One region of the Pseudomonas marincola genome, then DNA from elsewhere that is predicted to be linked to it. Evidence: predicted binding sites of a transcription regulator. Region 1 holds the regulator's gene; the other holds the start of a gene.

Region 1 (6,961 bases):
GCACTTGGTCAAACATGGCATTGACGGTGTCCAATGCCTCCAGCACGACGTCCATCAATTCAGAGTCGACGCGACGCTCACCCTTGCGCAGGATGTCGAAGACGTTCTCGGCAATGTGACAGCACTCAACCAACGCATTCAGCTGGAGAAAGCCCGCACCACCTTTTACGGTATGAAACCCGCGAAAAATCGCGTTCAACAGGTTCATATCGTCAGGGCGGCTTTCAAGCTCTACCAGCTGTTCAGACAGCTGCTCGAGAATCTCGCCGGCCTCTACCAGGAAATCCTGGAGGATTTCTTCATCGGCGCCGAAGCTCATAATGGACCTGCTCCTAAAACCCTAAGCTTGATAACAAATCGTCGACGTCGTCCTGACAGGATGCAACGTCATCAAGCTTATCGGCATGAATCTGCGGACCTTCACCGTGACTTGCACTTTTTTCTTTGTGAGCCTTCTCAGACCCTGAAATTTCGCCGTGTTCGATACCGGCAAAACGGTCTACGCGGCTGGCCATGAGCATCAGATTCAACAGGTTGCTTTCAACTTCGGTAACCAGCTGAGTCACACGTTTGATGACCTGACCGGTGAGATCCTGATAATCCTGCGCCAACAAAATGTCATTCAAGTGCCCTGAAACCGCTGCGCCATCCTGCGCAGTGCGGGCAAGGAACTGCTCGATTCGGCGGGTGAGCTCACGAAAACCATCAGCGTCCATTTCGCGGCGCATGAAGCGCCCCCAATCTTCGCTGAGGGTTTGCGCCTCGGTGCTGACCTGCGTGACTAAAGGGCTGCTCAGTTCGACCAGATCCATGGTCCGATTGGCAGCTTTCTCCGTCATCGTCACCACGTAATTGAGACGCTCAGTGGCGTCGGCAATTTGTGAGACTTCGCTGGCATGAGGCAAGCGCGGGTCGAGCTTGAAGTTGACGATGGCATTGTGCAGCTCACGCGTCAGCTTGCCGACTTCGTGAAACAGGCCACGGTCGCGCGTCTTGTTAAGCTCATTGATGAGTTGCACGGCCTCGCCAATGTCGCCTTTTTCTAGGCTGTCGACTAATTGGCCGGCGTTAAGCTTTAAAGCTGATTCAAAACCAGCCTTACTGGAGTCCTGGTATTCCATTGCAACCTCGCGGCGTGGATCAGCCGTTGACTCGCTCAAAGATTTTCTCGATTTTTTCTTTCAGCACTTGAGCGGTGAAAGGTTTGACCACGTAGCCGTTAACGCCGGCCTGCGCTGCCTCGATAATCTGGTCACGCTTGGCTTCAGCCGTCACCATCAATACCGGCATACCCTTGAGGCGCTCATCCGCGCGCACGGCACGCAGCAAATCAATGCCGCTCATGCCAGGCATGTTCCAGTCTGTTACCAAAAAGTCGAAACTACCGCTCTGCAGCATCGGCAAGGCGGTTACGCCATCATCCGCTTCAGCAGTGTTGGTGAACCCCAAATCGCGCAGCAGGTTCTTAATAATCCGACGCATCGTTGAAAAGTCATCAACGATGAGGATTTTCATATTTTTGTCCAAGTCGACCTCCGAACAGTCCCAAACGCACCCAACTGATGGGCACGCCCCTTAATCAAGAAACCGGCTGATTGGCCCGCTTTCCAGCAATATGCAACTTTGCTCTGGCGCGCCAGAAATCTGTTTACTTCGCCCGCCACTCACTCAGCCGCGCCCGCAAACGAGCGGCACACTGGCTGTGTAACTGGCTTACCCGAGACTCACTCACCCCAAGCACCTCACCAATTTCCTTGAGGTTCAGCTCTTCGTCGTAGTACAGCGACAAGACCAGGCGTTCACGCTCCGGCAGATTGCCGATGGCGTCTGCCAGTGCGCTTTGAAAGCGCTCGTCTTCCAGCTCACGCGAAGGGCCGGGATGATGACTATTGACGTCTTCCTGCAATCCGCCCTGCTCACCGTCCTGTAAAAGGTCGTCAAAACTGAACAGGCGACTGCCCAAAGTGTCGCCAAGAATGCCGTAGTAATCTTCGAGACTCAATTGGAGTTCGGCAGCAACCTCCTGATCTTTAGCGTCTCGACCCGTTCTGGCTTCAATTTTTCGAATTGCATCACTGACCATGCGGCTATTTCGATGGACCGAACGGGGGGCCCAGTCGCCTTTGCGCACCTCATCGAGCATGGAGCCACGAATGCGGATACCGGCAAAGGTTTCGAAACTGGCGCCTTTGCTGGCGTCATATTTCTTCGATGCTTCCAGCAGGCCGAGCATGCCGGCCTGAATCAGGTCGTCGACCTGAACGTTTGCCGGCAGTCTGGCCAGCAAGTGGTAGGCGATACGTTTGACAAGCGGCGCGTAACGTTCAATCAACTGATGCTGAGCGTCCATGGCTTGCGCCTTGCTATACATACGTAGGCCTGCGTTGCTCATGGCTCGATTTCCTGTATGGCGGGCTGGACCAGACGCTCGACAAAAAACTCGAGGTGACCACGCGGGTTGGCAGGGAGCGGCCAGGCATCAACCTTCTCGGCGATTGCCTTGAACGCCAGGGAGCATTTCGAGCGCGGAAACGCCTCGTACACTGCACGCTGTTTTTGCACGGCTTTACGCACGCTTTCGTCGTAAGGCACCGCGCCAACATACTGCAACGCCACATCGAGGAAACGATCGGTCACTTTGCTCAGTTTGGTGAACAGGTTGCGACCTTCCTGCGGCGTGTGCGCCATGTTGGCCAGCACGCGGAAACGGTTCATGCCGAAATCGCGGTTGAGCAACTTGATCAGCGCGTAGGCGTCGGTAATTGAGGTTGGCTCATCGCACACCACCACCAGCACTTCCTGGGCGGCGCGCACGAAACTCACCACCGAGTCGCCAATACCGGCGGCGGTGTCGACGATCAGTACATCGAGGTTATCGCTGATATCACTGAATGCCTGGATCAGGCCGGCATGCTGCATGGGCGACAACTGCACCATGCTCTGAGTACCGGACGCGGCCGGAACGACGCGCACGCCACCGGGGCCCTGCAGAATCACATCACGCAGATCACATTCACCGCTGATCACATCAGCCAGTGTGCGCTTTGGCGTCAGCCCAAGCAGTACGTCGATATTGGCCAGACCAAGGTCGGCATCCATAAGCATGACCCGACGCCCGAGTTCCGCCAGCGCCAGCGCGAGGTTCACCGACACGTTGGTCTTGCCGACGCCACCTTTGCCACCAGTTACCGCGATCACCTGTACGGGATGCTTAACCATTTTTTTCCGTTACCTTGTCAATCCGTCGTGAGCCCATGGCTTATTCTGCCCTGCAAACCACCCACTAGGCCAGATAGTGGGCCTATAACCGTGTAATTCATTCTACTAACTGGCGCGCAAAGCCGGTTGGCTGCCGATTGCACTGTACATTTGCGCCATTGTGTCTTCGCTGGGCTCATCTTGAGCCTGCATGCCAACGGCCCGGCTTACCAGCTGATGGCTACGCGGAATCTGCAAGTCATCCGGAATCCGCGGACCATCGGTGGTGTACGCCACCGGCAGACGCTGGCTGATGGCCAGGCTTAATACGCCGCCCAGACTGCCTGCTTCATCCAGTTTAGTCAGCACGCAGCCTGCCAGCCCACAACGCTTGTAGGTGTGAAAGGCGGCAGTGAGCACTTGATCCTGACTGGTGGCGGCCATAACCAGATAGTTGCGTGCATGCACGCCACGGCTGGCCAATGCCTCCAGCTGCATGCGCAGCGCCGGATCATTGGCGGGCAAACCAGCGGTATCGATCAACACCACGCGACGACGCGCCAACGGTGCAAGCGCCTGAGTCAGTGACTGGCCAGGATCGACCTGAGTGACCGACACATTGAGAATGCGCCCCAGCGTGTTCAATTGTTCCTGCGCGCCGATGCGGTAGCTGTCCATGCTTACCAGCGCCACATTCTGCGCGCCGTACTTGAGCACATAACGTGCAGCCAGCTTGGCCAGCGTGGTGGTTTTACCCATGCCAGCCGGCCCCACCAGCGCGATAACTCCGCCCTCTTCCAGCGGCTCGACCTTCGGCGTGTTGATAGCCTGAGCCAGATGCGCCAGCAACATGCGCCAGGCCTGACGTGGCTCATCAATGTTTGAGACTTTTTCCAGCAGGCTGCGCGACAGGTCGGCAGACAAGCCCATGCGCTGCAGACGACGCCACAGATTGGCTTGCTGCGGGCGCCGCGTTTGCAGTTGGCCCCACGCCAGCGAACCCAGCTGGACCTCGATCAACTCACGCAGGCCATTAAGCTCAAAGCGCATGGCATCCAGCGCGCTCTGCTCGAAGTGACCGCCGGCAGCTGGCTGGGCGATTGGCGCGGCGGCTGCAACCGGGGCCGGGCCCAGGTCTTCTGCCTGCAGTTGCAAATCCTTGCTGCCAACTTCGCTGCGGGTGACCAATTCGGCATGCGCCGTCGCGATCAGCGACTGGGTTTTGCGCAACTCGGCTTCAAGCTCAGGATTGGCCTGGCGCGATGGTGCGACCGGCATCTGGTAATCCAGCGCCGCTGTCAGCTCGACACCACCCGCCACGCGGCGATTAGCAATAATCGAGGCGTCGGCACCCAACTCATCACGCACAAGCTTCATGGCCTGACGCATATCAGCTGCGAAAAAGCGTTTAACTTGCATGCCTTAACCTCGTTTAGTTCTGCCCTACCGTCGCAACGATAGTGACCTGTTTATTGTCTGGAATTTCCTGGTAGGCCAGTACATGCATACTCGGCACTGCCATCCGCGCAAACCGTGAAAGCATTGCCCGTACCGGGCCTGCTACTAACAGCACAACCGGCTTGCCGAGCATTTCCTGGCGTTGCGCAGCGTCAATCAATGAGCGCTGCAGCTTTTCAGCCATGCCCGGCTCAAGCAGGATGCCTTCATCAGCGCCTTGCCCGGCCTTCTGTAAGCTATTTAGCAATATCTGTTCCAACCTTGGTTCCAGAGTGATCACAGGCAGCTCCGGCTCTAGTCCCACAATGCTTTGCACGATTGCACGGGCCAACGAAACCCGGACAGCTGCGACCATAGCGGCGGGATCTTGACTCTTGCCGGCGACGTTGGCCAACGCCTCAGCGATGGTGCGAATGTCACGCACCGGCACCTGCTCTTGCAGCAGCGCTTGCAGCACCTTGAGCAAGGTCGACAGCGATACCAGCCCCGGGACTAATTCCTCAGCCAGCTTTGGCGAACTCTTGGCCAGCAGTTGCAGCAACTGCTGAACTTCTTCATGGCCGAGCAACTCATGCGCATGCTTGTGCAGTACTTGATTGAGATGGGTGGCCACCACGGTGCTGGCGTCGACCACGGTGTAGCCGAGCGATTGCGCCTGATCACGTTGGCTCTGATCGATCCACACCGCCTCAAGGCCAAATGCCGGGTCTTTACCGGCAATGCCGTTCAGCGGGCCAAACACCTGCCCCGGATTGATCGCCAGCTCGCGTTCCGGGTACACCTCAGCCTCGGCAACGCTGACGCCCATCAAGGTGAGGCGGTAAGCGTTGGGCTGCAAATCCAGGTTGTCGCGAATGTGCACCGAGGGCATCAAAAAGCCCATTTCCTGCGAGAGTTTCTTGCGCACGCCCTTGATCCGCGCCAGCAGCTGGCCTCCCTGATTGCGGTCGACCAATGGAATCAGCCGGTAGCCCACTTCAAGCCCGACCATGTCCACCGGGGTCACGTCATCCCAGCCAAGCTCCTTGGTTTCCTGGGCACGCTGAGCCGGCAGTAATTCCTGCTGACGCTGGACTTCCTTGATCTCGGTTTCCTTGACCTTGCGCTGCTTGTTGGCGATCCAGTAAGCCGCACCGGCAGCCACGAGGCCCAGGCTGATGAACGAGAAATGAGGCATGCCCGGCACCAGGCCCATGGCAATCATGATCGACGCGGCGACAGCCAGCGCGCGCGGCGAGGCGAACATCTGCCGGTTGACCTGCGCGCCCATGTCTTCGGAGCTGGAAACCCGGGTCACCATAATCGCGGCAGCGGTCGACAGCAGCAGGGACGGAATCTGCGCCACCAAACCGTCACCAATGGTCAGCAAGGTGTAGACCTTGCCGGCGTCGGCAAAACTCAGCTGATGCTGGAAAATACCAATGGCGATACCGCCAATCAGGTTGATGAACAAGATCAGCAGGCCCGCAATCGCGTCACCGCGAACAAACTTGCTGGCACCGTCCATCGAACCATAGAAGTCGGCTTCCTGCGCCACTTCAGTCCGGCGCTTCTTGGCTTCCGGCTGGTCGATCAGGCCGGCATTGAGGTCGGCGTCGATGGCCATCTGCTTGCCTGGCATTGCATCCAGAGTGAAGCGTGCGCTCACCTCGGAGATACGCCCGGCACCTTTGGTCACCACCACGAAGTTGATGATCATGAGGATCGCAAACACCACGATACCGACCACGTAGTTACCGCCGATCACCACTTCACCGAAGGCCTGAATCACCTGCCCCGCCGCTGCGTGGCCGTCGTGACCATTGAGCAATACCACGCGTGTAGAGGCGACGTTTAGCGCCAGCCGGAGCAAGGTGGCGGCCAGGAGAATGGTGGGGAATACAGCAAAATCGAGCGGGCGCAGCGCGTAGATGCTCACCAGCAGCACGACGATCGACAGGGCGATACTGAAGGTAAACAGCACATCGAGCAGGAACGGCGGGATCGGCAGCATGACCATGCCAAGCATGACCAGCAACATCAACGGAATACCGAGATTGCCTTCGCGCAAACCAGACAGGTTACTGCGCACGTTCCCCAGCATTTGTGAGCGATCTAATGCCACTTGCCTACCCCAGACGATTCAAACTTTTGACGCATGAAGCGTCCTTGGGGTTGGTTTTGCAAAAAGCTGTCCAACTTTGCCGGATAAGCTGTATCCAGCAAAAACAATGGCTATTTTTGCGTTACTCGTCGCGGCGCAGATCCGGGGGAATCGGCAGATCCTTGAGCGGCGCCGGGCGCTTGGCCCGCCCCGCCTGGAATT
Region 2 (6,961 bases), 2.3 Mb from region 1:
TGCACCGTCGGCCGGGCAAAGCACCGCGTTCGGCGTGGCGTCGAGAGGGCGGGCATCGGCTTTCAGGGCGCGGGTGAAGAATGCGTTGAAATGTTCGAAGGCGGTTGGGTCTTCAATCTGCGCTTCGCTCATGTCGACGTTGTACTGTTTGATGAACCAGCCGATCAGTCGATTTTTAAACCAGGCTGTCTTGCACTCAGCGGCAAAACCGATCAGGCGCGAGAGCAGGTGGTGCGGCAGCAAGTACTGGCTGATGATGAACAAGCGTTGTTTCATGGGATTCCCTTGAAGGCTATCGAGGTCCGCCAATGCGGGCCGTATTAAATGGCAATGCGTGATTACTGCTCGACGGGGGTGTCAGGGTGGTTGCCCCATTCACCCCAGGAGCCGGCGTAGGCTTTTACGTTCGGGTAACCCAGTGCTTTGGCGACCAGATAGGTAAAGCCCGAACGGTGATGCGTCTGGCAGTGGGTGATGATCTCTTTGTCGGGCGTGATACCCAGTTGCTCAAGGATTGCCTGCATGTCTGTACGGATACGCAGTGCCCGGTCTTTATCCATGCCCGCTGTCCACTCGAAATTCACCGCGCCGGGGATGTGTCCGCCTTTGGCGGCAAGTACTTTTTCGCCGGAAAACTCGGTAGGTCCACGCGCATCCCAGATCGCCAGGTCGGCGGCGCCCAGTCGGCTCTGCACATATTCACGCGTGGCCGTCGGGCCGTCGTTCAGCGTCAGGCTGACGGGCTCGCTGTGAGCGGCTGGTGTTTCGTCGCTCAGTGGCAGTTGTTCGGCCTGCCAGGCCAGCAGACCACCGTTGAGGTAGTGATACTGGTTATGGCCGATAACATCAAGTAACCAGATGAAGCGTCCGGCCCAGCCGCCGCCTTCATCGTCATAAACCACATACACCGCGTTCGGGTGATGCCCCAGCTCGCTGAACAGTTGCTCGAGTTGCGCCTTGTCGGGCATCAGTCCGGGCGCGGGTGGCTGGCCTAGCTGGGTGCGCTTGGGGTCGACAAAATGCGCGCCAGAAATGTGCCCGGCTGCGTAGCGTGCGCTGCTGGTCAGATCAACCAGGATCAACTCGGGCGCATTCAGGCATTGCGCCAATTGGGTGGGTTCTATAACCAGCGGCAACTCAGCAAAGGCGGACATGCTAGGCCTCACATGGGATTAAAAACCCCAATTGTAACGGAAACCCTAGCCTGCGCGGTTAGCAAAGCTTGTCAGTGCACGATCAATGCATTGAGCGGTTTTGCCAAATATTTTCAGTTGAGTCTCGCTGAGCGGTTGCCCGTTGATGTCAGCCACCAGCAACATCACCACCCGGCCCTCGTTTGCGACTGAACGCAATAGCAGGTTCTCGCCGGCGAACAATGCTTTCAGCGGTCCGGGTAGCAACGCCGAAAATTGCGCGATATTGGCGGGCGTCAAGTGCAGTTGGCCGGGCTTGGCCAGCAAGCTGCGCAGCACCTGGCTTTGCAGAGGCAGCAGCGTTATGTCGGCGGCTTCTGCGGGCAAGCCTGCCAGCTCTTGTACCTTCAAGGCACTTTGCTTTTGATCGATACGCAGCAGTAACAGGCGCTGTATACCCGCGGCTTGCAATGCCTGAATCGCGCATGAACTGAGCTGCATGGTGTTGCTGAAGGCGCTCGGGCTTTGCAGCAATTGCGCGCATAACAGGCGCCATTGCTGTGCATCGGTTTTGGCGGGGGCGCTGGCCACATTCGGCCGTAAATGGACGGCGTCCCACGGCCACAGTAGCGCCTGCGCCGGATGCCAGAGCTGTTCGGTATCGCAACGTCTGGCACTTACTGCGGCTTGCTGGTGGATTTGCTGTTGCAACTCGCCAATCGATGCCTGCAAATAAAGTCCGGTTAATTGTTGCCAGCGCAGGCTGTGCGATCCGCTCCAGCAGTGGTGCGCGGACAGGGCGATGGCATTGGCAAGCAGAACGCTGTTGGCCGGATGCGTCAGCCAGCGGCTCAGGTTGTTGTCCTGATCCAGGCATTGTTGTTGCTGCAACGGGTGTTCGTTGTCCCGGGCAATGTGCAGCGCCCGCACCAGCAGACGTCGGTCGGTGAGCAGCAGGCGATAGGCCTGGATTATCCATTCGGGCAAGCGCCAATGCTCGGCCAGTGCCAGGCACAGGCTAGGCAGGGAGACGCCAAGGAGTTGCTTCTCGACCTTGCACGCTTGCTCGCCATTGAGCAGAACGCGTTGTTCCCACTCATCAAAGAACTCGGGGTGGGCGGCAACCAGCGGCCACAACGGTGCCAGGAACAGAATGCTGCCCCAGTTTATTTCCTGCCAAAGCCGCGCCAGTCGCCCGGCGAACAAGCCGTTCGCCTGTTGCGCCGCGTGCTGGCTGATCAACAGGATTTGCCGCAGTTGCCGCGGGATCTGCTCGATGGGCAGAGTTGGCTGACGACTGATCAGCTGTGCGCTGCGCTCCAGGCCCAGTCGGCTCAGTGCGGTTTCCAGATGCGCGCAAGGCTCGCCCAGGGCGGAGGCGCTGCGATTGGCCTCGCGCATGATGCACAGTGCCAGCGTTGGCGTGCGCTGCATGATCTCGCCAATGTCGCGCAGCGAGCGGCGGCTGTCGCCGAGTGCACGCGTTACTTGCTGCAACGCTTGCGGTGTGACCGGCAGTGGTTGTTTGTCGAGAAGCTCAAGCCACTGCGCGCGCGTTTTTGGGCTGGGTAAGGGCATCACTTCAACCAGACTGATTTAAGAGGGTGGAGCGTCAACGGGTGCTGTTGGCTTGCACCGGCGCTCTGATAAAAATAGTTAGAACGCTTCGCACCAGCCTGTAAACTGCGCCACGTTGTGGTTAGCTCTTTGTCGGCCCCGCCAGTCGGTTCTTGAGTCGCGCTGGTTTTGCGCCGAAATAAATTCTGCCTACAGTCTCGCGCAAATCTTCCGATACAGAGAAGGATTGTTTAAAAGAATCCTTATTTCAGGTCTTCAAGTTTTAAAATTATGGCAAAAATAATCGGCATAATTGTGGTGTTTGCCAGCGTGCTTGGGGGCTTTATGCTCTCTGGCGGCCATATCATGGCGCTGGTTCACCCCTTTGAAGTATTGATCATTGGCGGTGCGGCGCTGGGTGCTTTTTTACAGGCCAACCCCGGCAGCACGTTCATGCAGGTCTTCAAGAAATCCTTGAAGATGTTCAGCTCGCGCTACAAGCACAGCTATTACCTTGATGTGCTGCGCCTGCTCTACGAGATTCTCAACAAGAGCCGCCGCGAAGGCATGATGGCCATTGAGGCCGATGTTGAGGACCCGGCAGCGAGTCCGATTTTCAGCAAATACCCGGCGGTTCTGAAAGATGAGCGCATGTGCGCGTTTATCTGCGATTACCTGCGCATCATGTCATCTGGCAACATGGCGCCGCATGAGCTCGAAAACCTCTTCGACATGGAAATTACCAGTCTCAAGGTTGAGCTTGACCATCCTTCGCACGCGGTTGCACGAATTGCCGACGGCCTGCCTGCGATGGGTATTGTGGCGGCGGTGCTGGGTATCGTCATCACCATGTCGGTGCTGGCCGAGGCGGATAACGCCGAGATCGGTGAGAAGGTCGGTACGGCGTTGGCCGGTACCTTTATGGGTATTCTCGCTTCGTACGGTTTTTTCGGCCCGTTGGCCAGCTCGCTTGAGCACGACTCGTTGGAAGAACTGAACGTTTACGAAGCCATCAAGGCCGGGCTGGTTGCGTCTGCCTCGGGCATGCCGCCGTCGCTGGCTGTCGAGTTTGCCCGTAAAGTTCTGTATCCCGCTCACCGCCCAAGCTTTACCGAGCTTGAGCAGGCGATGCGTGGAAACTAAAGGCTGAATCATGGAAAACACTCAGCCGATTATCGTCAAACGCGTCAAGAAAATTGCCGGTGGCGGCCACGGCGGTGCCTGGAAAATCGCCTTCGCCGACTTTGCAATCGCGATGATGGCGTTTTTCATGGTGATGTGGCTGATGTCCTCGGCAACGCCGGAGCAGAAGAAGCTTATCTCCGGTTACTTTCAGGACCCAGTGGGCTTTTCTGAAAGTGCCAGCCCGTATGTGATTGATCTGGGTGGCTCGCCAACGCCAGCGCCGGATCGCACGCTCAACCCAGAGCCGAGTGTTACGCCCGAGTCCACCAGCGTCGATATCAGCGAAGAGCGGGCGCAGTCGATCGCCGAGGAGATGGAGCGCGAGCGCCTCGAGTTGTTGCTCAAGGAATTGCAGACCAAGGTTGATGAAGACCCGCAGCTGAGGAACTTCAAGGATCAGATTCTCTTCGAGATCACTCAGGATGGTTTGCGGATCCAGATTACCGATGCGGAAAACCGGCCGATGTTTGATCTGGGCAGCGCGCGTATCCAGCCGTATTTTGAAGATATCTTGCTGGCCCTCACCGACACGATCAATTCGGTGCCCAACAAGATCAGCATCAGCGGCCACACCGATGCCAAACCCTTTGCTGGCAATGCCGGGTTTGGTAACTGGGAGTTGTCGGCCAATCGGGCGAATGCGGCGCGGCGGGTGCTGGTCGAGGGCGGTTATGACGAGGACAAGATTGCCCGTGTTGTCGGCTACGCCTCATCGGCCCTGTTTGATCGCGCCGATCCCTTAAGCCCGATTAATCGGCGTATCGATATCATCGTGCTGACCAAAAAGGCCCAGCGTGACATCGAAGGCGACTCGGCCGCTCCGGACGCGCAAGCGCCTGAGTCGAGCACCGCGCCGCAGAGTGATGCCGCTGCTCCCGCTTCAGGTGTTGCGGGTGAGCCGGCGCCGCCCGAGCAGCTCAAGCAGCGGCTGAATATCTTCGAGGATGGGGTTTTGCAGTTCGATCAGGTCAAGCCGGAGTAAGCGGGCCGCCCGACTGTACGGCCCGAAACTCAATATTCGTCTTGCGGCAGGCTGGCCAGAATGTGCCGGTAACTGGCCATTCGCTGCGGCTGAATGCGCCCGTCTTGCAGTGCGTTGAGTAGCGCGCAACCCGGCTCACGGTCGTGTTTGCAGTCGCGGAAGCGGCAGTGGCCGAGCAGCTCCTGAAACTCGATAAAGCCCGCCTCGACATCTTCACGGCTGACGTGCACCAGGCCAAATTCACGGATGCCGGGTGAGTCGATCAACTCGCCGCCACCGGGGAAGTGGAACAGGCGCGCGGTTGTGGTGGTGTGCGTGCCTTTGCCGGTTAGCTCCGAGAGCGGGCCGACACGGGTTTCGATACCGGGCAGCAGGCTGTTGACCAGTGAAGACTTGCCGACGCCAGACTGGCCGACGAACACGCTGACGTGACCATCAAGCTGCTTTTTGAGCTGCTCCATGCCGTCGCCTTCGTGGGCCGACACTTCGAGTACCGGATAACCCAGCTGCCGATACACCGCCAGCAGCGCATTCAATGCGACGCTGTTTTGCTCGTCGATCAAATCAGCCTTGTTCAGCAGCAACAGCGGGTGGATGCCGGCATGTTCTGCCGCAACCAGATAACGGTCGATCAGGTTGGCGTGCGGCTCGGGCAGCGGCGCAAACACAATCACGATCAGATCGACGTTGGCGGCTACCGGCTTGAGTTGGCCGCGGGTGTCGGGACGGCAAAGCTCGGTACTGCGCGGCAGTTGCGCCACGATAACCCCGATGCCCTGATTGCCCGGACGCCAGACAACCTGGTCGCCGGTAACCAGTGCGGGCAAATTGGCGCGCAAGTGGCAGCGGAACACTTGGCCGGCGAGTTCGCCTTCGAGCGCCTCGACTTCAACCTGCACCCCGAAGTGGGCGATAACCAGCCCGGTTTGCTCCGGGCCAAGGTCGCCCCCTTCAAGGGTTTCCAGCGCTTGAGATTCGCGCTTGGCGGCACGCGCTGCGCGCTCACCCTGAATTTTTTCGATCCGCCAGTTTTGCCGGCGATTGAGTTGGCGTTTGGCCATGAGTATTCCGAGGTTGAAAAGCAATAAATTCCGTTCGCGAGTCTAGCATGCGCAGCGCCAGGACTTACGCTGAAGCGCTACACTGGTGCCGCGATTATTCAGAGGCAGTTCATTGATGGGCTACGTACAGGCATTGCAGTCACGGTTTGCACGCGCGCCCTGGTTGGGCGCGCTGCTTGCGCAAGTGGCGGCGTTATTGCTGATTGGATTGCTGCTGATGCTATTGGCCCAACTCAGCCCGTGGCGGCCCAGCTTGCTGTTGGCTGCAGGCATGCAGGGCGTGCTCGCCGCCGGATTAAGTCGCTGGTTTGGTCTGGGCGTATGGTGGCAAGTGTTGGGCTTGTTGTTTGTGCCTGCGGTGTTATTGGCTAATCAGGCGCAACTGCCTGCCTGGGTGTTTGCCGTGGGTTTTGTGCTGGTGCTGTTGCTCAACTGGAACAGCGCCACCGAGCGCGTGCCTTTGTACCTGACCGGCAAGCAAACCCGCGAGCAGTTGGCGACGCTGCTTGAGCGACGCAGTGGCGAGCTGCGGTTTGTTGACTTGGGCTGCGGCCCTGCCGGTACTTTGCTGGCGCTGGCCAAAGCTTTTCCGCGTGGCCAGTTTGTCGGGGTTGAAACCGCGCCATTGAGTTTTGCCATCGCCTGGCTGCGTTGCATGTTGCAGCCCAATTGCACGATTCGTTACCAGAGCTTGTGGCGCACCGATCTGGCTGAATTCAACGTGGTCTACTGTTTTCTCTCGCCCGTGCCGATGCCTGCGCTGTGGCTCAAGGCCAAGGCGCAAATGCCGCCAGGCGCCTGGCTGATCAGCAACACCTTTGCGGTGCCGGACGTCGAGGCTGATGAGTGCATCGAAATGGCTGACTGGCGTCAATCAAATCTGTTGCTGTGGCACATGCAGGCAGACGATATCCGCTAAACTGGCGGTTCTAGCCGAGGAGCGGACCATGCAAAATTCGCAAAACCTGATTTGGATCGATCTTGAAATGACCGGTCTCGATCCAGAAAAAGATGTGATCATCGAGATGGCCACAATCGTCACC

Evidence for each region. Region 1 encodes FliA, which starts transcription of late flagellar genes. Its sites were predicted from a motif close to CTAAAGTTTNNNNNNNNNNNGCCGNTAA; they were not measured.
Region 2: the regulator FliA is predicted to act here: its motif matches at 2,901-2,928, upstream of motA (flagellar motor stator protein MotA).

What each region holds. Positions count from the first base shown of each region.
Region 1 is NZ_LR215729.2:1,765,441-1,772,401, reverse strand. Features, by position in the region: gene PMYSY11_RS08360 (chemotaxis protein CheA) at 1-319, opposite strand, end outside; gene PMYSY11_RS08355 (protein phosphatase CheZ) at 333-1,121, opposite strand; gene PMYSY11_RS08350 (chemotaxis response regulator CheY) at 1,141-1,515, opposite strand; gene fliA (RNA polymerase sigma factor FliA) at 1,649-2,392, opposite strand; gene fleN (flagellar synthesis regulator FleN) at 2,389-3,219, opposite strand; gene flhF (flagellar biosynthesis GTPase FlhF) at 3,325-4,617, opposite strand; gene flhA (flagellar biosynthesis protein FlhA) at 4,631-6,739, opposite strand; gene flhB (flagellar biosynthesis protein FlhB) at 6,882-6,961, opposite strand, start outside.
Region 2 is NZ_LR215729.2:4,258,563-4,265,523, reverse strand. Features, by position in the region: gene asd (archaetidylserine decarboxylase) at 1-276, opposite strand, end outside; gene PMYSY11_RS19550 (rhodanese-like domain-containing protein) at 339-1,154, opposite strand; gene PMYSY11_RS19545 (HDOD domain-containing protein) at 1,200-2,711, opposite strand; gene motA (flagellar motor stator protein MotA) at 2,982-3,833, shown strand; gene motB (flagellar motor protein MotB) at 3,844-4,857, shown strand; gene rsgA (small ribosomal subunit biogenesis GTPase RsgA) at 4,887-5,918, opposite strand; gene PMYSY11_RS19525 (class I SAM-dependent methyltransferase) at 6,034-6,837, shown strand; gene orn (oligoribonuclease) at 6,866-6,961, shown strand, end outside.